Regions from separate parts of the Plantibacter sp. VKM Ac-2885 genome, predicted to be linked through region 2. Evidence: predicted binding sites of a transcription regulator. Region 2 holds the regulator's gene; each other region holds the start of a gene.

Region 1 (10,464 bases), 660 kb from region 2:
ACGAAGGACGCCTCGCGCTCATCCACAATGGCATCATCGAGAACTTCGCCGAACTGCGCGCGGAGCTCCTCGCGGACGGCTTCACCTTCGAGAGCGACACCGACACCGAGATCGCCGCCGTGCTCATCGGCCGCGAGTACCGTTCCACCGGCGACCTCACCGAAGCCTTCCGTCGCGTCGTCGCCCGCTTGGACGGTGCCTTCACGCTGCTCGCCATGCACCAGGACCTGCCCGGCGTCGTCATCGGTGCGCGTCGGAACTCGCCGCTCGTCATCGGGCTCGGCGACGGCGAGAACTTCCTCGGGTCGGACGTCGCCGCGTTCGTGCAGTACACCCAGCGCGCGGTCGCGATCGGCCAGGACCAGATGGTCGTCATCACGCCCGACGACGTGACGGTCACCGACTTCTCCGGCAACCACGTCGTGACCGAGCCGTTCGAGATCCAGTGGGACGCTTCGGCGGCCGACAAGGGCGGCTGGTCGAGCTTCATGGCGAAGGAGATCAGCGAGGAGCCCGACGCGGTCGCGAACACGATCCGCGGGCGGGTCGAGGGCGGCCAGGTCGTCATCCCCGAACTCGCCGGTCTCGATGAGCTCTTCCTCGACATCAGCCGCATCGTGATCATCGCGTGCGGCACCGCCGCCTACGCGGGCACGGTCGGCACCTACGCGATCGAGCGCTGGGCCGGGATCCCGGTCACCGTCGAGCTGAGCCACGAGTTCCGCTACCGTGACCCGGTCATCGACGCGCGCACGCTCGTCATCTCGGTGAGCCAGTCGGGCGAGACCATGGACACGCTCATGGCGGTGCGTTTCGCGAGCGAGTCCGGCGCGAAGACCCTGTCGATCTGCAACACCCAGGGCGCCACGATCGCGCGCGAGTCGGACGCCGTGGTGTACACCCACGCGGGGCCCGAGGTCGCGGTCGCGTCCACGAAGGCGTTCACCGCTCAGATCACGGCGCTGTACCTGTTCGGGCTGCACCTCGCGCGGGTCCGCGGCACGCAGACCCCGGCGTTCCTGGCGTCGCAGGTCGAGGAGCTGCAGGCCGTGCCCGACAAGATCGCCAGCATCCTCGGGGCCTCCGAGAAGATCGCGCAGCTCGCCCACTGGATGGCCGACTCCCGGGCCGTGCTCTTCCTCGGCCGCCACGTGGGGTACCCGATCGCGCTCGAGGGTGCGCTGAAGCTCAAGGAGCTCGCGTACATCCACGCTGAAGGCTTCGCCGGTGGCGAGCTCAAGCACGGCCCGATCGCCCTGATCGAGCCGGGCCAGCCCGTCTTCGTCGTCGTCCCGAGCCCGCGTGGCTCGGCAATCCTGCACCCGAAGGTCATCTCGACCATCGAGGAGATCCGCGCACGTGGTGCCCGGGTCATCGCGATCGCGGAGCAGGGCGACGCCGCCGTCCTGCCCTCGGCCGACGAGGTCATCCCGATCCCGCTCGCCGGTCCGCTGTTCGAGCCCCTGCTCGCCGTCATCCCGCTGCACATCTTCGCGATGGAGCTCGCGACGGCGAAGGGCCTCGACGTTGACCAGCCGCGCAACCTCGCGAAGTCCGTCACGGTCGAGTAGGGGCGGTCCGCGGGGTCCGAGGTGGCCCGTCGTGCGGGCCTCCGGGCCGCACACGACGGCCGTAGAGTAGAGGGATGATCATCGGCATCGGGGTGGACCTGGTCGACCTCGCACGGTTCGAACGGGCGATCACGCGCACCCCGAACCTGCTGGCCAGGCTCTTCGTCCCGTCGGAGCGCGACCTCCCGCTGCGGTCCCTCGCCGGGCGGTTCGCCGCCAAGGAGGCGCTCATCAAAGCACTGGGTTCCTCGGACGGCATCCGGTGGCAGGAGATGGCGATCGTGAACGGCCCCGAGGGGAAGCCTGACTTCGCCCTGTCCGGCGTCACGGCGGGTGTCGTGGCTGAACGGGGGATCACCAGCATGCACCTGACCATGACGCACGACGCCGGGGTCGCCGTCGCGTTCGTCGTCGCGGAGCGGGAGGGATGACGCCCGTGTCCGAGCACGATGAGCGACCGACCCGCGAGGCGATCATCGACCTCGACGCCCTGCGCCACAACGTCCGTCGTCTGCGCGAACTGACCGACGTCGGTGAACTCATCGTCGTCGTCAAGGCCGACGCCTACGGGCACGGTGCCGAGGCGATCGCCCGCGCGGCGGTCGAGGCCGGGGCCGATCGCCTGGGCGTCGCCGACATCACCGAGGGCGTCGCGCTGCGTGCCGCCGGGATCACGGCACCGATCCTCGCCTGGCTGCACGGCCCACAAGCGGGGTTCGGCGCCGCACTCGACGCCGGGCTCGACCTCGGTCTGTCGTCGGTGGCGCAGCTCGACCGCGTGATCGAGGCCGCTCGGGATCGGCCGTCCGTCGTGCCGGTCGTCCAGTTCAAACTCGAGACCGGGCTCAGCCGGAACGGCGCGGCCGAAGCCGACTGGCCGGCGCTCTTCGAGACCGCCGCAGCCGCCGAGGCCGCCGGGCTCGTCCGGGTCGACGGGCTGTTCTCGCACGTCTCCAACACCTCCACCGCCGACGACCGGGCCGCCGCCGTCCGCTTCGAACGCGGGGTCGCCCTCGCCAGGGAGGCCGGTCTCGCACCGCGGAGTCTGCACCTCGCCGCGTCGGCGGCAGCACTCGGCGAGCCGTCCCTCCGGTACGACGCCGTCCGCCTCGGACTCGCCGTGTACGGCCTGTCACCCTTCGAGCCCACCGAGGACGCCGACCGCTCGGCCGACGCCTTCGGCCTCCGGCCCGTCATGACCCTCCGGGCGACGGTCGCCGCCGTGCGTCGGGTCGAGCCGGGCGCCGGGGTGTCCTACGACTACAGCTACCGGACCAGCACGGCGACGACGCTCGCCCTCATCCCGCTCGGATACGCCGACGGTGTGCCGCGGAGCGCCTCGAACGCCGGTCCGGTCGTGATCAACGGACGCCGCTACCGGGTGTGCGGGCGGATCGCGATGGACCAGTTCGTCGTCGACGTCGGCGACGACGCGGTCGCGGTGGGTGACGACGCCGTGCTCTTCGGCGATCCGGCGTCCGGCGCGCCGCGTGTCGAGGAGTGGGCGGAGGCCGCCGGCACCATCAACTACGAACTCGTCACCCGCATCGGGCCGCGCGTGGTCCGGACGACCAGGGAGCGGTCATGACCGATCACGTCCTCACCCCGGGCACCGTCGAGGTGGCGACGCCCGAGGAGATGCACGCGTACGGCGTCCGACTCGGCACGGAACTTCGTGCAGGGCAGCTCCTGGTCCTGACCGGGCCGCTCGGAGCAGGCAAGACGACCCTCACGCGAGGGATCGGCGAGGGCCTCGGGGTCCGCGGCCCCGTCACCAGCCCCACCTTCGTGCTCGCCAGGACGCACCCGAGCCTCGTCGGCGGTCCGCCGCTCGTCCACGTGGACGCCTACCGGCTCGGCTCGGCGCTCGAACTCGACGACCTCGACATCGACTTCGCCCGGTCCGTCGTCGTCGTGGAGTGGGGAGCCGGATTGCTCGACGGCGTGGTCCCCACCTGGTTCGAGCTCGTCATCGAACGTCCGACCGGAGCCGGCGACGAGCCCGCCACGGACGACGCCGGCGAGGAGCCGATCGAGCGCCGGACCCTCACGCTCTCGCGGCACCCCGCCATCGACGCCGGGTAGGCTGGACGACGTGCTGTTGGCGATCGATACATCCGCGGGTTCGAGCGTCGCCGTCGTCACCCTGGGTGGCGAGGTGCTGGCCGAACGGTCCTCCGACGACCCGATGCGGCACGCCGAGGTCATCGGGACGCTCATCGCCGGATGCCTCGACGACGCCGGGATCGAGGTCGCCGCGCTCACCGGGCTGGTCGCGGGTATGGGACCAGGGCCGTTCACCGGACTCCGGATCGGGATCGCCGCGGCCCGCAGCTTCGGGATCGGCGCAGGCCTCCCGGTGCACCCCGTGGTGAGCCACGATGCGATCGCGCTCGACGCCTACCGTTCCGGTTCCGCCGCACCCGACGCCACGCTCCTCGTCGTCACCGACGCCCGCCGTCGCGAACGCTACTGGACGAGCTACGCCGGACTCGACGCAGCCGGCCTCCCGGTCCGCGTCCAGGGGCCTGCCCTCGCGAAACCCGACGACCTCCCGACCTCCGAGTCCGTGCGCCTCGACGCGCTGGTCGTCCCCGCCGGGGCATTGGGACAGGTCGCCGCCGCACTCCTCGCCACCGATGGCGGATTCGCGGGGGAGGAGCCGTTGTACCTCCGCTCACCCGACGTCACGATGTCCGCGGGCGCCAAGCGGGTGACGGCGTGAGCTGGTCGCTACGCCGCGCCGGTGTCGCCGACCTCGACGCGATCATGGAGCTCGAGCACACCGTCTTCGTGAATGACGCCTGGTCGGCGGACATGATGCGCGCCGAACTGTCGTCGCCGCACGGGTACTATCTCGTCGCGACGGAGGTCGACGCCGACGACGCGACACTCGCGGGCTACGGCGGTCTCTTCGCACCGTCCCGGTCCGACGACGCCGACATCCAGACCATCGCCGTCGCCGAGCACGCTAGAGGACGAGGGCTCGGACGACTCCTCATGCAGGCGCTCATCGATCAGGCCCGGCAGCAGGACGTCACCCAGGTCTTCCTCGAAGTCAGGGCCGACAACCCCGTGGCGATCACGCTGTACCGGAGTCTCGGCTTCGAGGAACTCGGCGTCCGCCCCGGCTACTACCAGCCGGACGACGTCGACGCCATCGTCATGCGACTCACGGTCCAGCCGAGGCCGCCCATGCCCGCCCACGGCCAGTCCCCGCTCGACCAGACCGACCAGCACCCCGGGAGCATCGCGTGAACCGTGCAGAACCGCTCGTCCTCGGCATCGAGACGAGCTGCGACGAGACCGGGATCGGCATCGTCCGCGGACACCACCTGCTGGCGAACACCATCGCCTCGAGCATGGACGAGCACGCACGGTACGGCGGCGTCGTCCCGGAGGTCGCCGCTCGCGCCCACCTCGAGGCCCTCGAGCCGACGCTCGCGGCGGCGCTCGCCGAGGCCGGCATCGCCCTGGCCGACCTCGACGCCGTCGCGGTGACCAGTGGCCCCGGCCTGTCCGGCGCACTCATGGTCGGCGTCGGTGCAGCGAAGGCGCTCGCCGTGTCCCTGGGCAAACCGCTGTACGCCGTGAACCACCTCGTCGGGCACGTCGGCGCGGACGTCCTCGACTCCGAAGACGGGACGATCGAGTACCCGACGATCGCCCTGCTCGTGTCCGGCGGGCATACCTCCCTGCTCCTCGTGCGGGACCTCGTGTCGGACGTCGAACTCCTCGGGGAGACCATCGACGACGCGGCGGGCGAGGCCTTCGACAAGGTCGCGCGCATCCTGGGTCTGCCGTACCCGGGCGGGCCGCAGATCGACCGGGCGGCCGTCGGCGGCGACCCGAAGGCGATCCGGTTCCCCCGCGGACTCAGCCTGCCGAAGGACATGGAGCGGCATCGCTACGACTTCTCCTTCTCCGGCCTGAAGACGGCCGTGGCACGCTGGGTCGAGGCGAAGCAGGATGCCGGGGAGCCGGTCCCCGTCGCGGATGTCGCCGCCAGCTTCCGCGAGGCCGTCGTCGACGTGCTCGTCTCGAAGGCGGTCAAGGCGTGCACCGAGCTCGGCGTGCCCCGCCTGCTGCTGGGGGGCGGCGTCATCGCGAACGCGCGGCTCCGCGAGGTGGCGGCCGAACGCACCGCCTCGGCCGGGATCGAACTCCGCATCCCGCCGTTGCAGCTGTGCACGGACAACGGTGCGATGATCGCCGCGCTCGCCGCGCAGCTCATCTCCGCCGGACACGAGCCGTCGTCGCTCGACTTCGGCGCGGACTCGACCCTGCCGGTCACCGAGATCCAGGTGCACTGACCGCTCGACGAGCCGTCTCGCGGCCGTCGACCGGGTGCGCAGACCTCGGCGCATAGGATGGGCCGGTACCCGGTCACGGATCGAAGGAGCGGCGATGGATCAGCACGAGCACCCCGACGGACGACCTCAGCACCAGGACGGTGCGGTGGACGGGCAGTCGCGCCCGCCGCAAGCCGAGCAGCCGAACGGGCAGCCGCAGCAGCCGTGGGGGCAGCAGCCCCAGCCCCAGGCCCAGCAGCCCTGGTCGCCGTACCAGCCGCCACAGCCCTCCCAGCAGGCCGGCGTCGCGCCGCAGGGCCAGCAGCAGCCGTACCAGCCTCAGCCCTACGGCCAGCAGCAGCCGCACCAGCCTCAGGGTCAGGCCTCCCCGCCACCCACGGACTGGCAGCGCGGCGCCGGCGCGCCCGTCACGCCGCCGACGCACCCTGCCCAGCAGGGGGCGTCCCCCTCGGCGCCTCCGGCGGGTTGGCAGGGCGATCACGCGACCTATCTCCAGACGGTGCCGACGGCGGTCTACCAAGCGCCGAGCCAGGGTGGCTACGCCGCGTACCAGCAGTCGCAGACGCAGACCCCTGCCGCGTCGACCGGGACCTCGCGGAGCACCTGGTCGCTCATCACCGGTGTCGTCGGGCTCGTCGTGTCGGTCTTCGTCGGTTGGGGCTTCCCCCTGTCGATCGCCGCGATCGTGCTCGGGTTCGGAGCCAGGCGCCGCGAGCCGCAGGGCCGAGGTCGCGCCCTCACCGGCCTCGTGACCGGGTTCGTCGGCCTCGCCTGCTCGGTCGGCTGGCTCGTCTACAGTGTCGTCGTGATCATCGGCTACGTCTCGACCTGATCCTCCACAGGCGCTGCGGCCCGGCGGACGCCGTCGGGTCAGGCGTCGGCGGCCGGCGTCACCCGTTCGACGAGCAGCGCACTGTGTTTGCCGGCGATCCTCGTGAGGATGATCGTGGCCGAGCCGTCGCCCTTGAGTGCGAGACGCTTCCGGAACGCCGCGGGGTCGACGTCGACGCCGCGTTTCTTGATCTCGAGGACGCCGATCCCGCGATCACGCATGGTGCGCTTGAGGACCTTCTCGTCCATCGGCAGCCGTTCGAGGACTCGGAAGGTCGTGGCGAACGGCGAGCTCGTCGCGGTGTCGGAGGTCAGGTAGGCGATGCCCTGGCCGAGCATGCCGGCCTCCAACCGGATGGCGAGGTCGCCGATGAGTCGGGCCCGGATCACGGATCCGTCGGGTTCGTGCACGTAGTCGCCGAGCTCCCGCACTGGGGCGTCGTCGGCGTCGGCCTCGGCGTGCAACTCGTGGTGGACGCCGTCCGCGAGGAGGAGCGCGGACCGTCGGACATCCGGACGGGCCAGCGGGCCGAACCAGAGCGCCATCTCGACGAGCTGTCCGTCGACCGACACCCACTGCGCCTCGGCGTCGTCGGGGATGAGGGAACGGTCGAATCCGGGCCCGAGCTTGACGCCTGTGGGAAGGCGGGTCGCCGCACCGAAGACCAGATCGAGGGACGGGGTGTAGTCGGCGGCACTCGACAGCCGCGCGGTGTCGACGTGTCCTGCGGTGCGCCGCGCGGGATCGAACCAGACCGCGTCGAAGTCGTCGAGGGAGACGTCCTCGGCGGCGGCGTTCCGCACGGTCGCCGTGGGGAACGGAGCGAGGTTGTAGCTGGCGATGGCCGCGGTGACCTCGTCGATGTCGACCGCCGTGACCTCCAGGTCGAGCGAGGCCATGGCCATCGAGTCGGCGCCGATGCCGCTGCCGAGGTCGGCGATGCGCGTGAGGCCGGCCCGGGCGAATCGCCCGGCGTGCAGCGCGGCGACGGGAAGGCGCGTGGCCTGTTCGAGCCCGGCCTCGGTGAACAGCATGCGGCCGGCGAACGGACCGAACTTGCCGACGGCCTTCTGCCTGAGCCGCGACTGCGTGAGGACCGCCGCGACCAGCTCGGGGGAGTGGCCCTCCTTGCGCAGGCGCCCGACCAGGCGGACGGCCTCGTCCTTCGTCGGGTAGGGCGGCAGGGAGTCGAGGAGCCTGAGGCCGTCGGCAGTGAGGAGTTCGACGAGTTCCGAACGGTCCATGGTCAGCGGGCCTCGGGCAGAGCTGGATGCATCCGGCAACGGTAGCAGCCGCTGATTGGCACTCGCATTGCATGAGTGCCAGAAGATGCCTACACTGGAATCAGCACTCTCGCAGTGTGAGTGCTAACCACGTCTTCGTTTCAAGAAAGAGGTCAACCGTGTCGGTCTCCATCAAGCCGCTCGAGGATCGCATCGTCATCAAGCAGGTCGAGGCAGAGCAGACCACCGCTTCCGGTCTGGTCATCCCCGACACCGCCAAGGAGAAGCCCCAGGAGGGCGAGGTCGTGGCGGTCGGACCCGGTCGCATCGACGACAACGGCAACCGCGTCCCGCTCGACGTCGCCGTCGGCGACAAGGTGATCTACTCCAAGTACGGTGGCACCGAGGTCAAGTACGCCGGTGAGGACTACCTCGTCCTGTCCGCGCGCGACGTCCTCGCAGTCGTCGTCCGCTAGTCACCAGCGCACGGATCCGGCGGCCCAGGCCGCTCAACAGCCCGAATGGCATTCGCCGTTCGGGCTGTGTCCGTTTCCGGAGGGTGTCGCGGGGAGTCGCGGGTCTAGCCTGGACCAGTGCAGAACCCCAGCGATCCAGCCGACGTCGACATCCACCCCGTCACCGTCGACGGGGGAGACGACCGACGTGCGAGTGTGGCCGTACCCCAGCAGGGGAGCCGGTCCGGACTGCTCTCGGCGGTCGCCGCCTACTGCCTCTGGGGAGCGCTCCCGCTCTACTTCATCGCCCTCGCACCGGCCGGCGCCTTCGAGGTCGTGGCGTGGCGGATCCTCTTCTCCCTCGTCTTCTGCGCCGTCCTCATCCTGGCGACCCGTTCCTGGCGTCGACTGTTCGGCATCCTCCGCCAGCGCCGCATCGTCCTGACGATGGGTCTCGCCGGAGCGCTCATCTACGTCAACTGGCAGACCTACGTCTACGGTGCGCTCAACGGCCAGGTGGTCGAGGCATCGCTCGGGTACTTCATCAACCCGATCGTGACCGTCTTCCTCGGCGTCTTCTTCCTCCGCGAGCGGTTGCGTCCGGCCCAGTGGGCCGCGGTGGTCGTGAGCGTGATCGCGGTCCTCGTCCTCGCGATCGGGCACGGCAGCGTCCCGTGGATCGCCCTCATCCTGGCCTTCTCGTTCGGCCTCTACGGCTACATCAAGAAACTCGTGGGCGGCTCGGTCGACGCCGTGTCCGGGTTGACGCTCGAGACCGTGTGGCTGATGCCGGTCGCGATCGCCCAGCTCATCGCGGTCGGCGTGACCGGTGGGCTGACCATCGGCACCGCGGGTGTCGGGCACGCCCTGCTGCTCGTCGGCGCCGGCGTCATCACCGCCGTCCCGCTCCTGCTGTTCGCGGCGGCTGCCCGCCGCCTCCCGCTCACCTGGATGGGTTTCATCCAGTACTTCGCACCGATCATCCAGTTCGTCGTCGGTGTCGCCGTCCTGCACGAGGCGATGCCGCCGGAGCGCTGGTTGGGCTTCGGTCTCGTGTGGCTGGCGCTCGCGATCCTCACCGTCGACATGCTCGTCGCCTCAACGCGGGGTCGTCGGGCCGCCGGGGCCGAACGGCGCCGCTCCACGCGGGTCTGAACAGCGGATTCCAGCGCTGATCGCGCGACCACTGCAGGAAAAGCGCGAAACAGGCCCTCCTGAGGTAACGATTTGGTCGTGTTACACGCTTGTAACGTCAACGACATTGTCCAGCGCACGTGCAGCGGATAACTTGACTCAACGGCAGCCCCTGGAGCTGCCACTCTTCTGACAAGCAAGGAGTACCATGAGCGTCTTTTCGAAGGCCACGGCCGCTCGCTCCCGCCCACGTTCCATCGTTCTCGGTGGTATCGCACTGATCGGAGCCAGCGCGCTGGTCTTGAGCGGTTGCGCCTCGAGTGGTAGCGGCGACAGCGGCAGCAGCAGCAAGCCTGCTGGCGACCTGACCCTGAAGCTCGGCACGGCGTTGCCGCAGACCGGTAACCTCGCGTTCCTCGGCCCGCCCGAGGAGGCCGGTGTCGGTCTCGCGGTCAAGGAGGTCAACGACGCCGACCTCGGCATCAAGATCGACCTGACGCTCGGCGACTCGGGTGACTCCGACAACAAGGCGTACGCGACCGAGGTCCCCCGTCTGCTCTCCGAGGGCGTCACGGCCATCATCGGTGCAGCGTCCTCGGGTGTGTCGAAGCTCTTCATCGACGAAGTCACCGGCGCAGGCGTCATCCAGTTCTCCCCGGCGAACACCTCCGCGGACTTCACGACGTGGGACGACAACGGTCTCTACTGGCGGACGGCGCCGTCCGACGTGCTGCAGGGCGAGGTCCTCGGGAACCTGATCGCGGAGGACGGCAACGCCACCCTCGGCATCATCTACCTGAACGACTCGTACGGCACCGGCCTCGCGAAGTTCACCAAGGAGGCGTTCGAGAGTGCCGGCGGTGAAGTGGTCGCCGAGCAGTCGTACAACACCGGTGACACCTCGTTCGACGCGCAGATCAGCGCGGTCAAGGCGGA
Region 2 (10,464 bases):
GTCCCGGCCGCGAGCAGCTTCGGGACGATCTCCGGGTCCATCATCTCGTTGAGCGCGTCGTAGAGCGGACGCAGATACGGGTCGATCTTGTCCGTCAACGTGCCCGGGAGGTACCCGAGTCGCTCGCCGGCCTCGACGGCCGGGCGCGTCAGGATGATCCGGTTGACCTCCTTGCGCTGCAGAGCCTGCACCGCCTTCGCCATCGCGAGGTAGGTCTTGCCGGTACCGGCAGGGCCGATGCCGAACACGATCGTGTTCTCGTCGATCGCGTCCACGTACGCCCGCTGCCCGACGGTCTTCGCCTTGATCGTCTTGCCACGCGAGGTGAGGATGACCTGCCCGAGCACCTCCGACGGGGAGGCCGAGCCGTCCTGCCCGAGCATGCGGGCGGAGGTGCTGACCTCCGCCGGCCCCGGGTCGTGTCCTTCTCGGACCATGGTGATGAGTTCCTCTACGAGTCGTCTGGCGGCGTCGGCCTGCGGCGCCGGGCCGGTGATGGTGATCTCATTGCCGCGCACGTGCACCGAGACACCGGGGTGTTCGCGCTCGACGGTCGTCAGGAGTCGGTCCTGTGGGCCGAGGAGACGGACCATGGCGAGCCCGTCCACCAGGAGGACGTGCTCGACCTCCTCCGTCCGCGCCGCAGCGGGGCGGTCCGGGTTCGAGGACTCAGGCTCCGCCAAGGGTGCCCTCCTGCAGAGAGCCGCCGAGGACATGCGCGTGCACGTGGAAGACCGTCTGGCCGGCGGACTCACCGGTGTTGAAGACGAGTCGGAACTCGCCACCCGTGTGCTCCTTCGCAAGCGACGACGCCACCTCGACCATCTCAGCGAGCAAGGAGGGGTCGCCAGCGGCCAACTCCACGACGTCGCGGTACTCGGCGGTCTTCGGGACGACGAGGAGGTGCACGGGCGCCTGCGGTGCGATGTCGGCGAACGCGATCACCCGATCGGTCTCGGCGAGGAGGGTCGTCGGGATCTCCCCCGACACGATGCGGCTGAATACCGACGATGCTTCACTCATGTCCACCAGTCTAAGGTTCGTGGCGGCCTCATGCGCGGGCTGGTGGATCGTCACCACCGACCGAGCAGCACGTTGAGCGCGGCGATCGCCGCAGGCCCTGCCGTCGAGGTGCGCAGGACGCCCGAGCCGATCCGGACCTCGATCGCGCCGGCCGCTTCGAGCCGCTCGCGCTCCGCCGGCGAGATGCCGCCCTCCGGACCGACGACGAGCACGAGCTCCTCGGCGAGCAGCGCCGACGGGTCGAGCTCCGAGAGCGCGAGTGCCGCACTGGGTTCGAGCACGAGGACAGTCCGGCCGGCGACGATCGACGCGAGTCCGCGGGTGTCGACGACCTCGGCCACCTCGGGCACCCGGGCACGGATCGACTGCTTCGACGCCTCCCGCACGATGAGCTGCCAGCGCGCACGGCCCTTGACCGCTTTGTCGCCCTGCCATCTCGAGATGCTGCGCTCGGCGCCCCACGGGACGATCCGGTCGACACCCAGCTCGGTCGCCGCCTGGATGGCGAGTTCGTCGCGATCACCCTTGGCCAGCGCCTGCACGAGGACGAGCCCGGGACGGTTCTCCGGATGCACCACGACCGACTCGACGCGGATCTCCAACTCGCCCGGCTCGCTGCGCACGACCGGTCCGGTCGCGATCAGGCCCCGGCCGTTGCCGATCGACGTCGTCTCGCCGACCCGCAGCCGACTCACGGCGACGGCGTGCTTCGCCTCGGGACCGCGGAGGATCACCGAGTCGCCGACACCGGTCGATTCGAGATCCTCGCGGAGGTACAGCGAACTCATCTCAACCGACGCCGTGGAAGCGGTCGCGGATCTTCGCGAACAGACCCTGCTGGAACTGCGCGAGCGCCGGAGCACCCTGGCGTCGTCCCGAGGCGAAGCTCTTGATCAGCTCGCGTTCGCGGTGGTCGAGCTTCGTCGGGGTGACGACCTGGACGCCGATCTTGAGGTCGCCCCGGCTGTTCCCGCGAAGGCGCGTGACTCCGCGGTCCTTGACCGTGATGACCTCCGAGCTCTGCACGCCCGGCCGCAGCTCGACCTCGACGTCGCCGTCGAGCGCGTGGACGGTGACCTGGCGGCCGAGGATGGCGTCGGTCATCGGGACTTCGAGCGTGCACAGCAGGTCGTCGCCGTCGCGGCTGAAGACGTCGTGGTGCTTGACCTTCATCTCGAGGTACAGGTCGCCGTTCGGGCCGCCGGCCGGGCCGACCTCGCCACTCCCCGGCATCTGCAGACGCAGACCGGTGTCGACGCCGGCCGGGATGTCGACCGACACGGTGCGGCGGGCACGGAGCCGACCCTGACCCTGGCAGGTGACGCACGGCGTCGCGATGATCGTGCCGTAGCCGCGGCAGGTGCCGCAGGGTGCCGACGTCATGACGTTGCCGAGCAGCGAGCGGACGGCCCGCTGGATGGAGCCGGTGCCGTGACAGATGTCGCAGGTCACCGGTGAAGTACCGGGCTGGCAGCAGGAGCCGTTGCAGGTGCTGCAGAGCACGGCGGTGTCGACCTCGAGGTCGCGGTGGGTGCCGAAGATGACCTCGTCGAGGTCGAGCTCGACGCGCAACAGGGCGTCCTCGCCGCGTGCGCGGCGGGACTTGGGTCCGCGCTGCTGTCCACCCCCGCCGAAGAAGGTGTCGAAGATGTCGCCGAAGCCGCCGAACCCGGCGTCGCCACCACCGAACCCACCAGCCTGCGGACCGAGGTCGTACTGCTGGCGCTGCTTGGGGTCGCTCAACACGTCGTAGGCGTGCGTGACCTCCTTGAACCGCTCCGAGGCGTCGGAACCCGGGTTCACGTCGGGGTGCAGTTCGCGTGCGAGGCGGCGGTACGCCTTCTTGATCTCTTCGGGCGTCGCCTCCTTGGCGACACCGAGTGCTGCGTAGTGGTCGGGGTAGTCAGCCACTGAGGGCCTTTCGTTCGAGGTGCGGAAGGTGTTGGGGGACGCGACGAGGATGCGTCACTCGGCGTCGAGGATGCGCGAGAGGTACCTGGCGACGGCGCGGACCGCAGCCATGTTGCTCGCGTAGTCCATTCTCGTGGGGCCGAGGACGCCGAGCCGGGCGATTTCGCCACCAGAGGAACGGTAGTTCCCGGCGAGGACACTCGTGGTCTCGAGGCCGAACGACGCGTTCTCCCGCCCGATGCTGGCGACCACGCTGTCGCGCTCGGACTCCATCTCACCGAAGAGCCGAAGCAGCACGACCTGCTGCTCGATGGCGTCCAGGACCGGATAGATGCTGCCGGGGAAGTCGTCCTCGGTGCGGGCGAGGTTGGCGGCGCCGGCCATGACGAGGCGGTCCTGGCGCTGCGCCGACAGCTGCTCGCGCACCGCGTCGACGATGCGGACGGCCGCCGCGCGGTCGAGGTCGGCGATGTCGGCGGGGACGTCGCCGATCGCGTCGTGGGCGTCGAGGAGTGGACGGCCCGCGACCGCCTCGTTGCACAGCGAGCGGAGCCGCGAGATGAGGTCGTCGTCGACCGGGCTCTCCGTCTCGATGAGCCGCTGCTCGACGCGGCCGTTGTCGAGGATGATGACCGCGAGCACACGGTTCGGGGTGACGCTCACCAACTCGAGATGCCGGACGCGTGCCCGGGAGAACATCGGGTACTGGACGAGCGCGACCTGGTTCGTCAACTGTGAGAGCAGCCGAACCGTGCGGTGCAGGACCTCATCGAGGTCGCCGGACGCGCCGAGGAAGGTCTCGATCGCCGTCCGTTGCGCGTTGTTCAGCGGACGGCGGTCGGCCAGGTGGTCGACGAACATCCGGTAGCCCTTGTCGGTCGGCACCCGGCCGGAGGAGGTGTGGGGAGCGGCGATGAGCTCTTCGTCCTCGAGCTGCGCCATGTCGTTGCGGATGGTGGCTGCGGAGACCCCGAAGGAGTGGCGGTCGACGATCGTCTTGGAACCGACGGGCTCACGCGAGGCGACGTAGTCCTGCACGATGACGCGGAGCACTTCGAGACCGCGATCCGACACCATCTCGATCTCCTCCCGTCATCCACCCCGGAGCACCGACCATCAGCACTCGAAGACCCTGACTGCCAATCATATCGCGGCCTCCGCGCAGCCGTCCCTTGCGCGGCCCCGTGCCGCGGGAATACCGTTGGCCGCAGGCGTGGGTCCCTGATGAGCAACACCTGGTGCGATACGCTCAGCTGGACCAATTGAATATCACTCTCCGTGAAAGGTGCGAAGATGTCCGATCCGAACGCTCAGCCGCCCGTCGACCCAGCGAAGGGCGGGTCGGTTCCGCCTGCAGGAGACGGCGCGACGCCCCCTCCCGCAGCTCCGCAGCAGCCGCCCGCAGGCGCCTACCCGCCCCCGCCCGCCGGTGGCTACGCGCCGCCGCCGCCCGCTGCCGGCTCCTACCCGCCGCCGCCCGCAGGCGCCCCGCAGTACCAGCAGCCCTACGCCGCCGCTCAGCCCATGAGCCCGTCGGATGAGAAGCTCTGGTCGACGCTCATCCACATCGGTGGGATCTTCTTCGGATTCATCCCGCCGCTGATCGGCTACCTGGTCCTCAAGGACCGCGGCCCGTTCATCAAGGCGCACACGCTCACCGCGCTGAACTTCCAGCTGACGATGCTGATCGCGCTCGTGGTCGGCTCGATCCTGACGATCGTCGTCGTGGGTCTGTTCATCATCATCGCCGTGTACGTCGTCGTGATCGTATTCAGCATCATCGCCGCGATCAAGGCGAACAAGGGCGAGCTGTACAACTACCCGCTCACGATCCAGTTCATCAAGGCCTGATCCGTCGAGTCGCACGAGAACAGCCCCGTCCGGTCCGCCGGGCGGGGCTGTTCTGCGCCTCGGGCAGGGTCAGTCGCCGACCAGACGGCGGACGACCGCGTCGGCGAGGAGCCGTCCGCGGCGCGTGAGCTCCAGCCGTCCGAGGAGGGCCTGCCGTGCGTCGACCAGTTCCTCGGCGATGAGCCCGGCGACGGCCGTGCGAGCCTCGGGGGCGAGCGTCCGGATCGGGATGCCGTCCCGTGTGCGAGTGAGCAGCAGGATGCGTTCGAGTTCCCGGGTCTCGTCGTCCAGGGTCTCCCGGCCGGCGGCCGGCGACTCCCCCGCCGCGATCCGCTGGGCGTACGCCGCCGGGTGCTTGACGTTCCACCAGCGCACCCCGCCGACGTGACTGTGCGAGCCCGGGCCGACACCCCACCAGTCCTCGCCGGTCCAGTAGGAGAGGTTGTGTCGGGAACGGTGCGTGTCGTCCGTCGCCCAGTTGCTGACCTCGTACCAGCCGTAGCCGGCCTCGGTGAGCAGGTCGTCGGCGAGCTCGTACATGTCGGCCTGCAGGTCCTCGTCGGGGGTCCCCACCACGCCCGAGCGGATCTGGCGCGCGAGTTTCGTCCCGGGTTCGACGATGAGCGAATAAGCCGACACGTGGTCCGGAGCGCAGGCGATCGCCGTCTCGAGTGAGACGCGCCAGTCGGCCAGGGTCTCCCCCGGCGTCCCGTAGATGAGGTCCAGGCTGACGCCGAGGCCGGCCTCGCGAGCCCACTGCACGACGAGCGGCACCCGAGCCGGATCGTGCGTGCGCTCGAGGGTGGCGAGCACACTCGGCACCGCGGACTGCATCCCGAAGGACACCCGGGTGAATCCGGCTTCGGCGAGCGTGCGGAGGTAGGCGGCGTCGACGGAGTCGGGGTTCGCCTCGGTCGTCACCTCGGCGCCGGGAGCGAGGTCGAAGTTGTCCGTCACGCCACGGAGCATCCGGACCAGGTCGTCAGCGGGGAGGAGCGTCGGTGTACCTCCACCGAAGAACACGGTCGAGACCGGTCGGTCGGGGACGGTCGACGACGCCAGGACGGACTTGCCGAAGCGGAGTTCTGCGACCGCCTCGTCGGCGTAGTCCGACTGCTTCGCGCCACGGAGCTCGGTCGCCGTGTAGGTGTTGAAATCGCAGTAGCCGCACCTGACCCGGCAGAACGGCACGTGCAGGTAGACCCCGAAATTGCGCTCGTTGGCACCGACGGCCGCCGTCGCCGGGAGGAGTCCGTCGGACGGGGCCGGATCGGCGAGTGGAAGGGCGCTCGGCACGGTCCGTCGCTCAGACGCCGCGCGACGGCAGGAGCGCGCGGAGGTAGGCGTCGTTCATGGTCTTGCGGCGGCGCTTGGAGCCGACGAGCTTCGCGGCACCCTTCGTCGGGCGGAAGAACGAGCGCACGACGATCCAGACGGAGTCGTCCTCGCGCTGCTCGATCGTGAAGGACTGCTCACCGCTCTCCGGATCGCCCTCCATCGTGCCGATGGCCAGACTCACGTGACCCGGCTCCTCGGTGACGGAGATGACGCGATGCGGCCCGACGAGCGGTTCCCCGCCGACGGTGCCGGCGAAGACGACCGTCGTGCCCGGCGTGATGAACGGCGTGCCGTCCTCGGCGAAGCGCTGTTCTTGGTGCGTCTCGATGGGTTCCAGCGGCGTCCCGTCCTCGGCGAAGGCGATACCGCCGTACTGCACGCCCGTGCCGGGGTGCACCTCGGAGATCTCCACGCCGCTCGAGCGGTGCAGTCCCCAGGTGAGGAGGGCGCTGCTCGCGAGGGCGAACCGCTCCTCACCGCTCCCGAGGCGGAACTCGTCCTCCGACGGCACGTAGCCCTCCGGCGGGTACTGCATGAGGTCGGTCCGCTGGGTGGCGCCGACGGCCGCGTAGTCGACCGCCTCATCCTCGAACGAACTGCGTCGTGCGTTCACTTCTTGTCCTTCGTCTCCACGTCCCCTGAGAGCGCTGCGATGAACGCCTCCTGAGGCACCTCGACCTTGCCGACCATCTTCATCCGCTTCTTGCCCTCCTTCTGCTTCTCGAGGAGCTTGCGCTTGCGGGTGATGTCACCGCCGTAGCACTTGGCCAGGACGTCCTTGCGCATGGCACGGACCGACTCGCGGGCGATGATCCGCGCACCGATGGCGGCCTGGATCGGCACCTCGAACTGCTGGCGCGGGATGAGCTTCTTCAGGCGCTCGGTCATGAGCACACCGTAGGCGTACGCCTTCTCGCGGTGGACGATGGCGCTGAACGCGTCGACCTGGTCGCCCTGCAGCAGGATGTCGACCTTCACGAGGTCGGCGGCCTGCTGACCGGAGGGCTCGTAGTCGAGCGATGCGTACCCCTGCGTGCGGCTCTTCAGGTGGTCGAAGAAGTCGAACACGATCTCACCGAGCGGCATCGTGTACCGCAGTTCGACGCGGTCCTCGCCGAGGTACTCCATGCCGAGCAGCGCACCTCGACGACTCTGGCAGAGTTCCATAATGGTGCCGACATAGTCCTTGGGGGCGAGGATGCCCACCTTGACCATCGGCTCAGACACCTCGAGGATCTTGCCGGAGGGGAACTCGCTCGGGTTCGTGACGGTGACCACCTGCTTGTCCTCCGTCTTCACCTCGTAGGTGACCGACGGTGCCGTGGCGATGAGGTCGAGGTCGAACTCGCGCTGCAACCGCTCGGTCACGATCTCGAGGTGGAGCAGGCCGAGGAAGCCGACGCGGAAGCCGAAACCGAGGGCGACGGAGGTCTCCGGCTCGTAGTTGAGCGAGGCGTCGGAGAGCTTCAGCTTGTCGAGCGCGTCGCGGAGGATCGGGTAGTCGCTGCCGTCGATCGGATACAGACCGGAGAAGACCATCGGCTTCGGGTCGGTGTAGCCCGGGAGGGCGTCGGTCGCCGGCTTCACCGCGGTCGTGACGGTGTCGCCGACCTTCGACTGCCGGACGTCCTTCACGCCCGTGATGAGGTAGCCCACCTCACCGACGCCGAGGCCCTTCGTGGGCGTCGGCTCCGGCGAGCTGACGCCGATCTCGAGGAGGTCGTGCACCGCGCGCGTCGACATCATCTGGATGCGCTCACGCGGACTCAGCTGGCCGTCGATCATGCGGACGTAGGTGACGACGCCACGGTAGGTGTCGTAGACGGAGTCGAAGATCATGGCACGCGTGGGTGCGTCCGGGTCGCCCACCGGGTTCGGGATGCGGCCGACGACGCGGTCGAGGAGTTCCTCGACACCCATACCGGTCTTGCCGGACACCCGTAGGACGTCTTCGGGCTTGCCGCCGATGAGGCTCGCGAGCTCCTTCGCGTACTTGTCGGGGTCTGCCGCCGGGAGGTCGATCTTGTTGAGCACCGGGATGATCTCGAGGTCGTTCTCGAGGGCGAGGTAGAGGTTCGCGAGTGTCTGCGCCTCGATGCCCTGTGCGGCGTCGACGAGGAGGATCGCGCCCTCGCAGGCGGCGAGCGACCGCGAGACCTCGTAGGTGAAGTCGACGTGCCCGGGGGTGTCGATCATGTTGAGCGCGAAGGTCTCACCGTTGAGCGACCACGGCATGCGCACGGCCTGGCTCTTGATGGTGATGCCGCGCTCGCGCTCGATGTCCATGCGGTCGAGGTACTGCGCCCGCATGTCGCGGTCCGAGACGACGCCGGTGATCTGCAACATGCGGTCCGCCAGGGTCGACTTGCCGTGGTCGATGTGGGCGATGATGCAGAAGTTCCGGATGAACGCCGGGTCGGTCGATGCCGGCTCGAGGGCCTTCACTGCTTGGGGGCTCACGCGTTCCTCGGGGTCAGGGGTGGAATCGGGCAACCCTCATTGTCCCACGGCGGGGAGCACCCATGCTGCGGTACCCTGGATTGCCAGAACTCAGCCCGACTGGTAATGTTGCCTGTTGGCTTGCGTGTGAGTTGAGACCACACGAGAACTCGCTTGAAGACGCCCTCTTCCGTCCGACGGCACCGAACATCATTTCCTCGAACCGAAAGTTGACCCAACGTGGCAAACATCAAGTCGCAGATCAAGCGCATCGGCACCAACAAGAAGGCCAACGAGCGCAACAAGGCCGTCAAGAGCCAGCTGAAGACCGCCATCCGCGCAACCCGTGAGGCCGTCGTCGCCGGCGACAAGGCTCAGGCTGAGTCCGCTCTCAAGCTCGCCTCGAAGAAGCTCGACAAGGCCGTGAGCAAGGGCGTCATCCACGAGAACCAGGCAGCGAACCGCAAGTCGGCCATCGCCAAGCAGGTCAACGCGCTCTAAGCGACACCAGCTGCAAGGCCCCGGCGTTCCTCGGAACGTGCGGGGCCTTTCGCGTTCCCGGAGCACACCGGTCCCGGAGCACACCGGTCCCTGAGCACACAATCGGTCCCTGAGCACACAACCGGTCCCTGAGCACACAACCGGTCCCTGAGCTTGTCGAAGGGCATCCCGCCCGCCACCACGGCCCGCTCGGCGGGCTACCGCTCCGACAGATCGACCCCGCGTGCCGCGATGACGCCGACGAGCCGTTCGAGTGCGAACACCGGGTCGCGGCTCGCGCCTTTCACGCCGGCGTCGGTCTCGGCGAGCATCTGCACCACGCGGCCGATACCGGCGTCCGTCCAGCCGGACAGGTCCCGACGGGCGCGGTCGACCTGCCATGGCGCGAGGCCGAACTGCTGCGCGATCTGCCCGGACCCGCCGCGTGCCGACGACACCTTGGCCATCGTCCGGATCTTCATCGCGAACGCGGCGACGATCGGCACGGGGTCGGCACCCGAGTCGAGCGCCTGCCGCAGGGCGAGCAGTGCTTCCCCGTGTCGTCCGGCGATCGCGGCGTCGGCGACGTCGAACGCGCTCGTCTCGAGACGACCGCCGTAGTACTTGTTGACCGTCTGCTCGGTGATCTCCTCGGAGGCGTCGGCCATGAGCTGACTGCACGCGGCAGCGAGCTCGGCGAGGTCGTCGGAGAAGGCGCCGACGAGTGCACGGAGCGCCTGGGGCGTGATGCGACGACCCGCCGTCTTGAACTCCGCCGCGGCGAAGTCGGCCTTGTCGCTGTCCCGCTTGAGTTCGGTGCAGACGATCTCGACACCGCCACCGGTGCCTGAGCGGATGGCGTCGAGCAGCTTCTTGCCGCGCACGCCTCCGTTGTGCCGCAGCACGAGGTAGGCGCCCTCCGGCGGTGCTTCGAGATACCGGATGGCTTCGGAGAGGAACTGGTCGGAACACTTCTCGACCTGGCTGACGCGGACGAGCCGGGGCTCACCGAAGAGCGACGGGCTCGCGACCGTGAGCAGCTCCCCAGGGGCGTAGCTGTCGGCGGCGACGTCGTTGACCTCGAGCGAGGGGTCTTCGGAGACGAGGAAGTCGCGCAGCCGGCGGATCGCCCGGTCGGCGAGGAAGGACTCCGTGCCGGTCACCAACACGATCGGCGCCGGGCGGATCTCCGACCAGCCGAGCTGCGGGATCGCCGCCGAGGCTTTGGCCGCCGTCTTGGCCTTGCCGCGACCGGCGGAACGTGGTGCAGCCACAGCGGCTCCTCTCGACCGTCCGAGTCTACCGGCGACCGCCGACGCCAAGCGGGGCGGTCGGCGGCTCACCCGCCGCGCTCCGACCACACGCGGAACCCGCCGCCGTCGTCCGGGCCGAGGACGATGGTCCCAGACTCGTCCGTGCGGA
Region 3 (10,464 bases), 530 kb from region 2:
CACCAGGGCCTCGCCATCAAGGTGCCGCCCTACGAGTACGCGCACCCCATGGAGCTGCTCGACCAGGTCATCTCCCGTGGCGAGAACCCGTTGTTCATCGCCCTCGACGGCATCACCGACCCCCGCAACCTGGGTGCGATCATCCGATCGACCGCAGCCTTCGGCGGTCACGGAGTGATCCTGCCGCAGCGCCGGAGCGTGGGCCTCACCGCCTCCGCGTGGAAGACCTCGGCCGGCGCGGCGGCTCGGACGCCGGTCGCGATGGCCGCCAACCTCACCCAGACGCTCAAGGCGTTCAAGGAGCGCGGCGTCTTCGTGATCGGTCTCGACGGCGACGGCGACGTCTCCCTTCCCGGGCTCGAACTCGCCGACCAGCCGATCCTCGTGGTCGTCGGCAGCGAGGGCAAGGGTCTGTCCCGCCTCGTCACCGAGACCTGCGACGCGGTCGTGTCGATCCCGATCTCGGCCTCGACCGAATCGCTCAACGCCGGGATCGCGGCCAGCGTGACGCTGTACGAGATCGCGCGTCGCCGTAACGCCGAGTAGGCGACCGGCGCTCGCGTCGCACGAACGAGGACAGGCCCTCGGAACGGATCTCCGTTCCGAGGGCCTGTCTGGCGTCAGCCGAGGTGACGGACCCGATCAGACGAGGTCTCGCCAGTCCACTGGTCCGGTCATGGCGGCGGGGATGCTGATCGCCTCGGTCGGTGGCACGATCATGGTCGCCTCGTCGCGGCGGTGCCGCAGGACGGTGTTCACGTAGGAACCGACGGCTTCCGCCAGAGGGATGTCGCGACCCTCGTTCTGCGCGAGGAACCAGCGGTGCTCCAGGAGCTGGTGGAAGATCTCGGCGGGCTCGAGCTTGCCGCGGAGTTCGCGGGGGATCGCCTTCACCACCGGTTCGAACACGCGGATGAGCCACTCGTGCGCCGCCATCTCCTCGTCGAACCCGTCCTTCCCGAACGAGGCCGAGTAGGCGTCGAGGTCGTTGAGCAGCCGCCTCGCCTGGTTCTCGCCCGCGTCGAGCCCGGTGAGCCGCAGGAGGCGGCGCTGGTGATGCCCGGCGTCGACGACCTTCGGCTGGATCCGCACGGTCGAGCCCTCGTCGGTCGTCTTGATCGCGAGTTCTTCGATGTCGAAGCCAAGTTCGTTCAGGCGGTGGACGCGCTCGGTGATGCGCCAGCGCTCGGACGCGTCGAACGACTCGGAGCCCGTGAGCTCCTTCCAGAGGGACCGGTAGGCGGCGACGATGCCGTTACTCACGGTGACGGGGTCGAGTTCGGCGTCGGCTCGTCCGCCGGCCTCGAGATCGAGGAGCTCGCCGGCGATGTTCACCCGGGCGATCTCGAGGTCGTTCTCACGCTGCCCGTTCGACAGCCCGCCCTCGTAGAGCTTGCCCGTCTCGGCGTCGACGAGATAGGCCGCGAAAGCGCCCGCGTCGCGTCGGAAGAGGGTGTTCGACAGCGACACGTCGCCCCAGAAGAAGCCGACGATGTGCAGGCGGACGAGGAGGACGGCGAGCGCGTCGACGAGGCGGGTCGCGGTGTCGGGCCGGAGGGTGCCCTGGAAGAGCGCACGGTAGGGGAGTGAGAACTTCAGGTGCCGCGTCACGAGCACACTCGGCAGCTCGCGGCCCTTGCGGTCGCTCCGGTTCGTGATGACCGCGAGCGGGTCGACGCAGGGGATGTCGAGGCGCTGCAGGGTGCGCAGCATGTCGTACTCACCCTTCGCCATCTCCGCGGTCGTCTCCTTGACGGCGATGACGTAGCCGGACAGGTTCGCGAACCGGACCAGGTGGCGCGAGATGCCCTTCGGGAGCGAGGCGATGGCCTCATTCGGCCAGTTCTCGAGGGGGAGCTCCCAGGGGAGGTCGAGCAGCGCCGGGTCGACGGTGGCAGCGGTGATGTTCAATGCGCCGGACATGGTGCGGAGCGCTCCTCGGGGATCGTCGTGCTGAGACTGGACAAGCGAAAACGACGATGGCCGAGCGATCGGAGACCGACCGCTCGACCATCGTCGGCGGGAAACTAGATCGAGGAGGACACGACCGGCTTGTTGCCCAGACGCTCACCCGATGCCGAGTCGAACGCGTGCACGTGGTGCGGCGTCGGCGCGAGGAACACGGTGTCGCCGATGTGCGCGTGGTTGCGACCGTCGACGCGGGCGACGATGTCGGTGCGCTTGCCGGAGACGTCGGTGTGGCCGTAGAGGTAGCCGTCGGCGCCGAGCTCCTCGACGAGGTCGACGGTCACCTCGATGCCGGAGCCCGAGTTGCTGGACACGGTGATGTCCTCGGGGCGCACGCCGACCGTGACGTTCTTCGACGGAGCGGCATCGGTGATCTCGCGCTCGACCGGGATGATGAATCCGCCGAGCTTGATGCCGCCGTCGGCGATCTCACCCTCGAACAGGTTCATGGCCGGGCTGCCGATGAAGCCGGCGACGAAGACGTTGTTCGGCTTCTCGTAGAGGTCCCGCGGGGTGCCGACCTGCTGCAGGATGCCGTCCTTGAGGACCGCGATGCGGTCGCCCATGGTGAGCGCCTCGGTCTGGTCGTGGGTGACGTAGACGGTGGTGACGCCGAGACGACGCTGCAGCGACGCGATCTGGGTGCGGGTCTGGACGCGGAGCTTGGCATCGAGGTTCGACAGCGGCTCGTCCATGAGGAAGACCTGGGGCTGACGGACGATGGCTCGACCCATCGCGACGCGCTGACGCTGACCACCGGAGAGCGCCTTCGGCTTGCGGGTCAGGTAGTCCTCGAGGTCGAGGAGCTTGGCGGCTTCGAGCACGCGGGTGGCGCGCTCTTCCTTGCCGACACCGGCGATCTTGAGCGCGAAGCCCATGTTCTCGGCGACGGTCATGTGCGGGTAGAGCGCGTAGTTCTGGAACACCATCGCGATGTCGCGGTCCTTCGGCGGCACGTCGGTGACGTCGCGGTCGCCGATGAAGATGTGGCCGTCGTTGACCTCTTCGAGGCCGGCGAGCATGCGGAGGGAGGTTGACTTGCCGCAGCCGGACGGGCCGACGAGGACGAGGAATTCGCCGTCGGCGACCTCGAGGTTCAGCTTGTCGACCGCGGGGCGAGTGCCACCCGGGTAGAAACGGGTTGCGTTGTCGAACGTCACAGACGCCATGGTTGTTCTCCTTCACCGGCAGGTACGTGCCGGACGATCCGTTGTGAATGGACGCGAACCCGTCATCGATGGCCGGTTCGCCGTTCCAGTATGCCACGACCACCTGTGAATGGAAGGTCCAGCGACCAGCGGATCTCTCGGTGGACGCACAGCCGGCTCCCGGCCTGGTTTGGGCCTCTCTCAGGCGGCAGGTCTACGATTACTCTGTTTGGCGCTGCCTCGTCTCCGCAGCGCGAGCCCCCCGAAACGAGGATCAATGTCTGGCGCTGGATCGCAGAACCGACCGACCAAGAACGAACGACGCGACGCGGCACGCGAGAAGGCGCGGGTGCTGCGCGAGCAGCAGAAGCGCCGCGACCGCCGCAACCGGGTGCTGCTTCAGGGCGGCATCGTGCTCGGTGCGCTCGCGATCGTGGCGGTGGTGGCGGTCATCATCGTGACGTCGATCAAGCCCGCCGGACCGGTCCCGACCGCGGCGAAGAACGACGGCTTCACCGTCTCCGCCGGCTTGCAGCTGGTCGGAGCCCCGGCCAGTGCGTCCACGCCGACGCCGAGCGCGACCGATCCGGCCGCCCCCGCGGAGCCCGCCCCGGCTGAGACGCCGGCAGCCACCGAGACCCCCGCCGCCGACGGCGTCGAGATCTCCGTCTACCAGGACTTCCTCTGCCCCTACTGCGGTCAGTTCGAGACCACGAACGCGGAGCAGGTCAAGGGCTGGCTCGAGGCCGGCGCCGCGACGTACACGGTGCACCCCCTCGCAACGCTGAGCAACTTGTCGCTCGGGACGCAGTACTCGCTGCGCGCTTCGAACGCGGCCGCCTGCGTCGCGGAGTACTCGCCGAACGACTTCTTCTCCTTCAACACCGCACTGTTCGAGAACCAGCCCAAGGAGAACACCGAGGGCCTGACCGACGCCGAGCTGAAGTCGATCGCCAAGGGAGTCATCTCCGGCGGCGAGAAGAAGATCAACGCCTGCATCGACGACGGCACCTACAAGTCGTGGGTGAAGGACTCGACCGACCGTGCGCGCAGCGGCCCGCTGCCCGGCACCGACGTCGCCAAGGTCGAGGGGACGCCGACCATCCTGGTGAACGGCAAGCAGTACACGGGTTCGCTCACCGATGCCGAGCAGTTCGCGGCCTTCGTCCTCGCCGTCTCAAGCGAGAGCTACTCCACCGGAACGCCGACGCCGGGTGCCAGCGAGTCGCCCGTGACCAACGGCTGATCCGCCGTCATCGTAGGATGGACGGGACCGGGGCCAGCCCCTGTCGGCCGACGTGGCGCAATTGGTAGCGCAACGCTCTTGTAAAGCGTAGGTTACGGGTTCAAGTCCCGTCGTCGGCTCCAGCCGAGAACCGCCCGCTCAGCCTGCTGAGTGGGCGGTTCCTCATTGGAAGGAACCCTCCCGTGACCCGTGTCCCAGCGCCGCTCGCGCTCCTCATCGCCGTCGTCAGCGGTGCCTTCATCGCGGTGCAGGCCCGGTTGAACGGCGAGCTCGGCGCGCGACTCGGCGATGGGTTCACCGCAGCTGCGATCTCGTTCGGCGGCGGGTTGATCATCCTCACCGTCGGACTGGCGCTGTCCCGTACCGGTCGTCGCGGTCTCTCCACGGTGGCCGGTGCCGTCCGACGCAGGGAGATGCCCTGGTGGACGGTGCTCGGTGGGTGTGCCGGCGCGTTCCTCGTGCTCTCGCAGGGGCTCACCGCCGCCACGCTCGGCGTCGCCCTCTTCACGGTCGCGGTCGTCGCCGGCCAGACGGCGAGCGGACTCGTGCTCGACCGGATCGGTTTCGGCCCGGGAGGTGTCGTCGGGTTCAGCGTCCAGCGCGTCCTCGGGGCGGTCGTCGCCCTCGTCGCAGTCGGCGTCGCGGTCTCGGGCGAGCTCGGCGGGAGCATCCCACTCGGACTGCTCGTCCTCCCGCTCCTCGCCGGCATCGGGATCGGCTGGCAGCAGGCGGTCAACGGACGGGTCAAGATGCGGGCGCAGAGCACGCTCGCCGCCACGTTCATCAACTTCATCGTGGGAACGGTCGTGCTGGTCATCGCCGCCGTGCTCCACGCGGTCATCGTGGCGCCGCCCGGACCGCTCCCGGGGGAGTGGTGGCTCTACCTCGGCGGCCCGATCGGATGCGTGTTCATCGCCGTGGCGGCGTTCCTCGTGCAGCACACGGGCGTGCTCATCCTCGGCCTCGGCACGGTGGCCGGTCAGACCCTGAGTGCGCTCGCCCTCGACGTGCTCCTGCCCACCGACGACGGCGGCGTGCATGTCGCGACGGTCATCGGGACACTCCTCGCGTTCGCCGCCGTGGCGATCGCATCGGCGCGGTTCAGGCGTCGTCCCACGGCATCGTCAACCGCCGACTGAGTCGAGCCGTCGGATGCCGTGAGCGACTCCGTCCTCAGGGCATGGAGCTGAGGTGCGCCTTCGCGTTGATCGTCTTGCGGCGCCCTGTGCGAGCGTTACCCGGCTTCCCTCCGACGTACAACCAGCCGAGGAGCTCCTCGCCCTTCTTCAGACCGTGTGCCTTCCGGACCGCTTTGGCGCGAGTGGCGCCGCCCGTGCGCCAGAACACGCCCCACCCGGCGTCGTCGAGCAGGAGGCTGACCATGTGGGCCACTCCGGCCGCGACCGCCTCCTGCTCCCAGGCGGGCACCTTCGACTTCTTCACGCTGACGACGACCGCGAGCAACAGGGGCGCGCGGAGCGGCTTCGTCGAGGGCTTCGAGTCGCCCTCCGCCTTCGCGAGCGCCCGGCCGAGCTTCACCCGGTCGTCGCCGCGGAGGGTGATGACCCGCCACGGACGCAGGGCACTGTGGTCGGCCACTCGACCGGCCGCCCCGAGGACCTCGAGGAGTTCCGCGTCACTCGGAGCGACGTCGGTGACCTTGGACCACGAACGGCGCCCGGCGACGGCGGCGAGGACTGGACGCTCGACCGGTTCGGTCACTCCGTCGGCTCGGCGGTGTCGGCCGCGGCGAAGTTGAGCGCGATCGAGTTCATGCAGTAGCGGTCGCCGGTGGGCGTCCCGAAGCCGTCGTCGAACACGTGGCCGAGGTGCGAGCCGCAGTTGGCGCACCGGACCTCGGTACGCACCATGCCGAGGGTGCGGTCCTCGATGAGCTGCACCGCCTCGGGGTTCACGGACTCGTAGAAGCTCGGCCATCCACAGCCGGAATCGAACTTGGTACCACTCTTGAAGAGTTCGGCGTTGCAGGCGGCACAGGTGTAGAGGCCCGCGCGCGACTCGTCGAGGAGCTCACCGGTCCAGGCCCGCTCGGTCGCCGCTCCGCGGAGGACCTGATACTGCTCCGGCGTGAGTTCCTCGCGCCACTGCTCATCGGTCTTCGACACGTCGTACGTCATGCTGCTCCATTCGTCTCGGTCATCCTACGTGCGGGGCTGCCTCGTGCATGCGGCTCCCGACGTATTCCATAACACTGCACCGAGCCTGATCCTTCCCGGTGAACGTCGGCCCTCGCCGGGGTGGATGCGGCCCGGCGGGCATCGGCTGAATAGACTTGGACGACGGCGGACCGGAGCATGACTCCACGGTCGCCGCATCGGCACCGATCGGCAGGAGATGAGCATGCAGCCAGCGTCGCGCACGCCTGCCGATGACGACGCGTCGACGCCGACGGGAGGCCTCGACCAGCGCGAGCTCGAGATCCTCGAGTTCGAGTCCCACTGGATGCAGCACGTCGGGGCCAAGGAGGCCGCCATCCGCGACCGCTTCGCCCTGTCCCCGGCCCGGTACTATCAACTGCTCGGCGCGCTCATCGACTCGCCGTCCGCCCTCGCCCACGACCCCATGCTGATCAAGCGGCTGCAGCGCACCCGCGACGCCCGACTCTCGGCGCGAGGAGCCTCGGCTCCCCGCACCGACGGCTGAGCAGCTCTCGGAGACCACACCATGGCTGAATCCTTCCCGCCCGACCGCTTCGACGAGGTCCCCGACCTCAAGCGCGTCGGCGCGCACCGTGCCCCTGCTCCCAAGGGACGCGGCTGGATCGCCTTCCTCGTCGCCGTGGTCGCCACGCTCGTACTCGTGGGGGTCGGCACCTTCGCCCTGTTCGGGTTGAACGACCGGATCGACTTCTTCGGCGGCTCGCAGAGCCCGAGCGCCACGCCCACGCCGACCCCCACCCCGACCGAGGCTGCCCCCGTCGTCGACCCCGCGGCCAGCATCCTCGTCCTGAACGGCACACCCACCGCCGGCCTCGCCGCATCGGCGGCGGCAGCGATCGCGGCTGCCGGCTTCACGCAGCAGATCGGGACGAGCGACGCCAGCACGGAGGACGTCACGACGAGCGGCGTCTACTACCAGGATCCGTCGCAGGAGGGCGTCGCCCGCGCCATCGCGAACGCGCTCGGCGGCATCCCGATCCAGATCACGGACACGTACGCGATCCCCGTCGAGGAGGGCGAGGCGCCGGTCCTCCGCATCGTCGTCGTGGTCGGCGCGGACTACCAGCCTGCCGCCTGAGCGCGGCTGGAGCGGGTCGATCGCTCGGGTCGCCGGCACGCCGTGTTTCCGGAGTGTTTCCTCCATGTTGAGTTGTCGTATCACTCCGCCCCGTTTGTCGATTTCGGGGTGAATCCGCGCGGTGCTCCGGATTAGTATCTGGAACTGGCCGCTCATCCCGTCCCGTCTCGACTCGCCCCCGGGTCCACTTCGGCGCAGGGTGGTCACCGGGGTCCCGATCCCGGATGGCAGGTCCGGGTTCGGCAACAGTCGATGCCTGCGAGCACGCAGCAATGGGAGTATGAAATGGCGAACGGAACCGTCAAGTGGTTCAACGCTGAGAAGGGCTTCGGCTTCATCACGGTCGACGACGGTGGACAGGATGTCTTCGTCCACTACTCGGCGATCGACATGAGCGGCTACAAGTCCTTGGAAGAGGGCCAGGCGGTCGTCTTCGAGGTCGGCACTGGAGCAAAGGGGCCTCAGGCCGAGGGTGTGCGCCTGGCGTAGCCGCTGATCAGGTACGCGATTCCTGCGACGCCGTCCACTTCGGTGGGCGGCGTCGTTCGTCGTTCCGGGGCTGTTCCCGGGAGTTCGCTCAGGGCGCCGGTGCTCACTTGCACTCCCACCCCCTGAGTGCCAGAATCGACTTAGCACTCGTACTCATTGAGTGCTAACAACGTTCATGACGTCCGGGAGGGACGAAAAACACACATGGCTAAGATCATTGCTTTCGACGAGGAGGCCCGTCGCGGCCTCGAGCGTGGACTGAACATTCTTGCTGACACGGTCAAGGTCACCCTTGGGCCGCGCGGTCGCAACGTTGTCCTCGAGAAGAAGTGGGGCGCCCCCACGATCACCAACGACGGCGTGTCCATCGCCAAGGAGATCGAACTCGACGACCCGTACGAGAAGATCGGCGCGGAGCTCGTCAAGGAGGTCGCCAAGAAGACCGACGACGTCGCCGGCGACGGCACCACCACGGCGACCGTGCTGGCACAGGCGCTCGTCCGCGAGGGCCTCCGCAACGTCGCCGCAGGCGCCGACCCCATCAGCCTCAAGCGCGGCATCGAGAAGGCCGTCGAGGCCGTCACGGTCGAGCTCATCGCCAACGCCAAGGAGGTGGAGACCAAGGAGGAGATCGCTGCGACCGCTTCCATCTCCGCCGGCGACACCACCATCGGCGAGATCATCGCCGAGGCGATCGACAAGGTCGGCAAGGAGGGTGTCGTCACCGTCGAGGAGTCGAACACCTTCGGCACCGAGCTCGAGCTCACCGAGGGCATGCGCTTCGACAAGGGCTACCTGTCGCAGTACTTCGTGACCGACCCCGACCGCCAGGAAGCGGTGTTCGAGGACCCCTACATCCTCATCGCCAACCAGAAGATCTCCGCGATCAAGGACCTCCTGCCGATCGTCGACCAGGTCATCCAGTCGGGCAAGCAGCTCCTCATCATCGCTGAGGACGTCGACGGCGAAGCTCTCGCGACGCTCGTCGTCAACAAGATCCGTGGCATCTTCAAGTCCGTCGCCGTCAAGGCTCCGGGCTTCGGCGACCGCCGCAAGGCTCAGCTGCAGGACATCGCCATCCTCACCGGTGGCCAGGTCATCTCCGAGGAGGTCGGCCTCAAGCTCGAGACCGTCACACTCGACCTGCTCGGCCGTGCCCGCAAGGTCGTCATCACCAAGGATGAGACCACCATCGTCGAGGGTGCCGGCGACGCCGACGCCATCGCCGGTCGTGTCTCGCAGATCCGCAAGGAGATCGACAACACCGACAGCGACTACGACCGCGAGAAGCTCCAGGAGCGTCTCGCCAAGCTCGCGGGCGGTGTGGCGGTCATCAAGGCCGGTGCAGCGACCGAGGTCGAGCTCAAGGAGCGGAAGCACCGCATCGAGGACGCTGTTCGCAACGCGAAGGCTGCCGTCGAAGAGGGCATCGTCGCCGGTGGTGGCGTCGCCCTGATCCAGGCCGGCAAGACCGCGTTCGAGAAGCTCGAGCTCGTCGGTGACGAGGCGACCGGTGCGAACATCGTCAAGGTCGCCATCGACGCTCCGCTCAAGCAGATCGCGCTCAACGCGGGCCTCGAGCCCGGCGTCGTCGCCGACAAGGTCCGCAACCTGCCCGTCGGACACGGCCTCAACGCCGCGACCGGAGAGTACGTCGACATGCTCGCTGCCGGCATCAACGACCCGGTGAAGGTCACGCGCTCCGCGCTGCTCAACGCAGCATCGATCGCCGGTCTGTTCCTCACCACCGAGGCCGTCGTCGCCGACAAGCCGGAGAAGAACCCGGCTCCGGCCGGCGACCCGACCGGTGGCATGGACTTCTAAGTCCGACAGCAACACCTGCGCAGGGCGTCTCCTTCGGGAGGCGCCCTGCGTCGTTTCGCCTGCATCGCTGTGGGAGGGGGGGGGAGGTGGCTCTGGAGCGTGTATGTGCCTCGCGGCATGTTCGGACGAAACGTTGTGAAGCCGTGACTGGACGCCCGCAGGACGGGGCCAGTGCGTCTTTCAGCCCGAACCATGACACGACTCGCTCTCGCCGGAACGTTCTGACTGGCCGAGTACGTGTGCCGAAGTCGTATCCGCCGAAACGCTCGAGTCCACCCTTGATCTCACTTCGCCCAGCTGGGAACCGGGCTTCAGCTATCGGTCCAGCAACGTCTCCTACGGTGCGGTGCTCGTCGCTGGGGGCCAGACGTGCGGCTTCGCCGGCGCGGAGTCCGGACGAACCGGATCGATCGACACGCTCCGCGGCGCTGGACCCGCGTTTGCGGACTCGCTGACGCTCGAGCGAACTGCCCCCGGCGTCTCGGTCGTCGAGATCGACGGGCGATAGCGCGTTCGTGCGCGTCAGTCCGA

Evidence for each region. Region 2 encodes HrcA, which represses chaperone genes, less so after heat shock. Its sites were predicted from a motif close to TTNGCACTCGNNNNNNNCGAGTGCNAA; they were not measured.
Region 1: groES (co-chaperone GroES) is a predicted target of HrcA. The motif match lies at 8,016-8,042, and genes of this name have one in related genera.
Region 3: groL (chaperonin GroEL) is a predicted target of HrcA. The motif match lies at 8,250-8,276, and genes of this name have one in related genera.

The regions. Positions count from the first base shown of each region.
Region 1 is NZ_JADKSK010000001.1:1,401,307-1,411,770, forward strand. Features, by position in the region: gene glmS (glutamine--fructose-6-phosphate transaminase (isomerizing)) at 1-1,571, shown strand, start outside; gene ITJ66_RS06765 (holo-ACP synthase) at 1,646-2,002, shown strand; gene alr (alanine racemase) at 1,999-3,159, shown strand; gene tsaE (tRNA (adenosine(37)-N6)-threonylcarbamoyltransferase complex ATPase subunit type 1 TsaE) at 3,156-3,656, shown strand; gene tsaB (tRNA (adenosine(37)-N6)-threonylcarbamoyltransferase complex dimerization subunit type 1 TsaB) at 3,667-4,296, shown strand; gene rimI (ribosomal protein S18-alanine N-acetyltransferase) at 4,293-4,829, shown strand; gene tsaD (tRNA (adenosine(37)-N6)-threonylcarbamoyltransferase complex transferase subunit TsaD) at 4,826-5,884, shown strand; gene ITJ66_RS06795 (DUF4190 domain-containing protein) at 5,979-6,716, shown strand; gene ITJ66_RS06800 (class I SAM-dependent methyltransferase) at 6,755-7,960, opposite strand; gene groES (co-chaperone GroES) at 8,119-8,415, shown strand; gene rarD (EamA family transporter RarD) at 8,611-9,549, shown strand; gene ITJ66_RS06815 (ABC transporter substrate-binding protein) at 9,737-10,464, shown strand, end outside.
Region 2 is NZ_JADKSK010000001.1:2,057,690-2,068,153, reverse strand. Features, by position in the region: gene ITJ66_RS09960 (PhoH family protein) at 1-593, opposite strand, end outside; gene ITJ66_RS09955 (HIT domain-containing protein) at 670-1,023, opposite strand; gene ITJ66_RS09950 (16S rRNA (uracil(1498)-N(3))-methyltransferase) at 1,074-1,811, opposite strand; gene dnaJ (molecular chaperone DnaJ) at 1,813-2,934, opposite strand; gene hrcA (heat-inducible transcriptional repressor HrcA) at 2,989-4,011, opposite strand; gene ITJ66_RS19790 (DUF4870 domain-containing protein) at 4,228-4,785, shown strand; gene hemW (radical SAM family heme chaperone HemW) at 4,855-6,081, opposite strand; gene ITJ66_RS09925 (DUF1990 family protein) at 6,092-6,736, opposite strand; gene lepA (translation elongation factor 4) at 6,733-8,583, opposite strand; gene rpsT (30S ribosomal protein S20) at 8,803-9,063, shown strand; gene holA (DNA polymerase III subunit delta) at 9,261-10,316, opposite strand; gene ITJ66_RS09905 (ComEC/Rec2 family competence protein) at 10,382-10,464, opposite strand, start outside.
Region 3 is NZ_JADKSK010000001.1:1,532,468-1,542,931, forward strand. Features, by position in the region: gene rlmB (23S rRNA (guanosine(2251)-2'-O)-methyltransferase RlmB) at 1-546, shown strand, start outside; gene ITJ66_RS07415 (DUF4032 domain-containing protein) at 643-1,923, opposite strand; gene ITJ66_RS07420 (ABC transporter ATP-binding protein) at 2,028-3,137, opposite strand; gene ITJ66_RS07425 (thioredoxin domain-containing protein) at 3,394-4,362, shown strand; tRNA gene ITJ66_RS07430 (tRNA-Thr) at 4,409-4,484, shown strand; gene ITJ66_RS07435 (DMT family transporter) at 4,545-5,501, shown strand; gene ITJ66_RS07440 (nitroreductase family protein) at 5,536-6,084, opposite strand; gene msrB (peptide-methionine (R)-S-oxide reductase MsrB) at 6,081-6,500, opposite strand; gene ITJ66_RS07450 (DUF3263 domain-containing protein) at 6,724-7,026, shown strand; gene ITJ66_RS07455 (LytR C-terminal domain-containing protein) at 7,048-7,620, shown strand; gene ITJ66_RS07460 (cold-shock protein) at 7,906-8,109, shown strand; gene groL (chaperonin GroEL) at 8,314-9,933, shown strand; gene ITJ66_RS07470 (hypothetical protein) at 10,449-10,464, shown strand, end outside.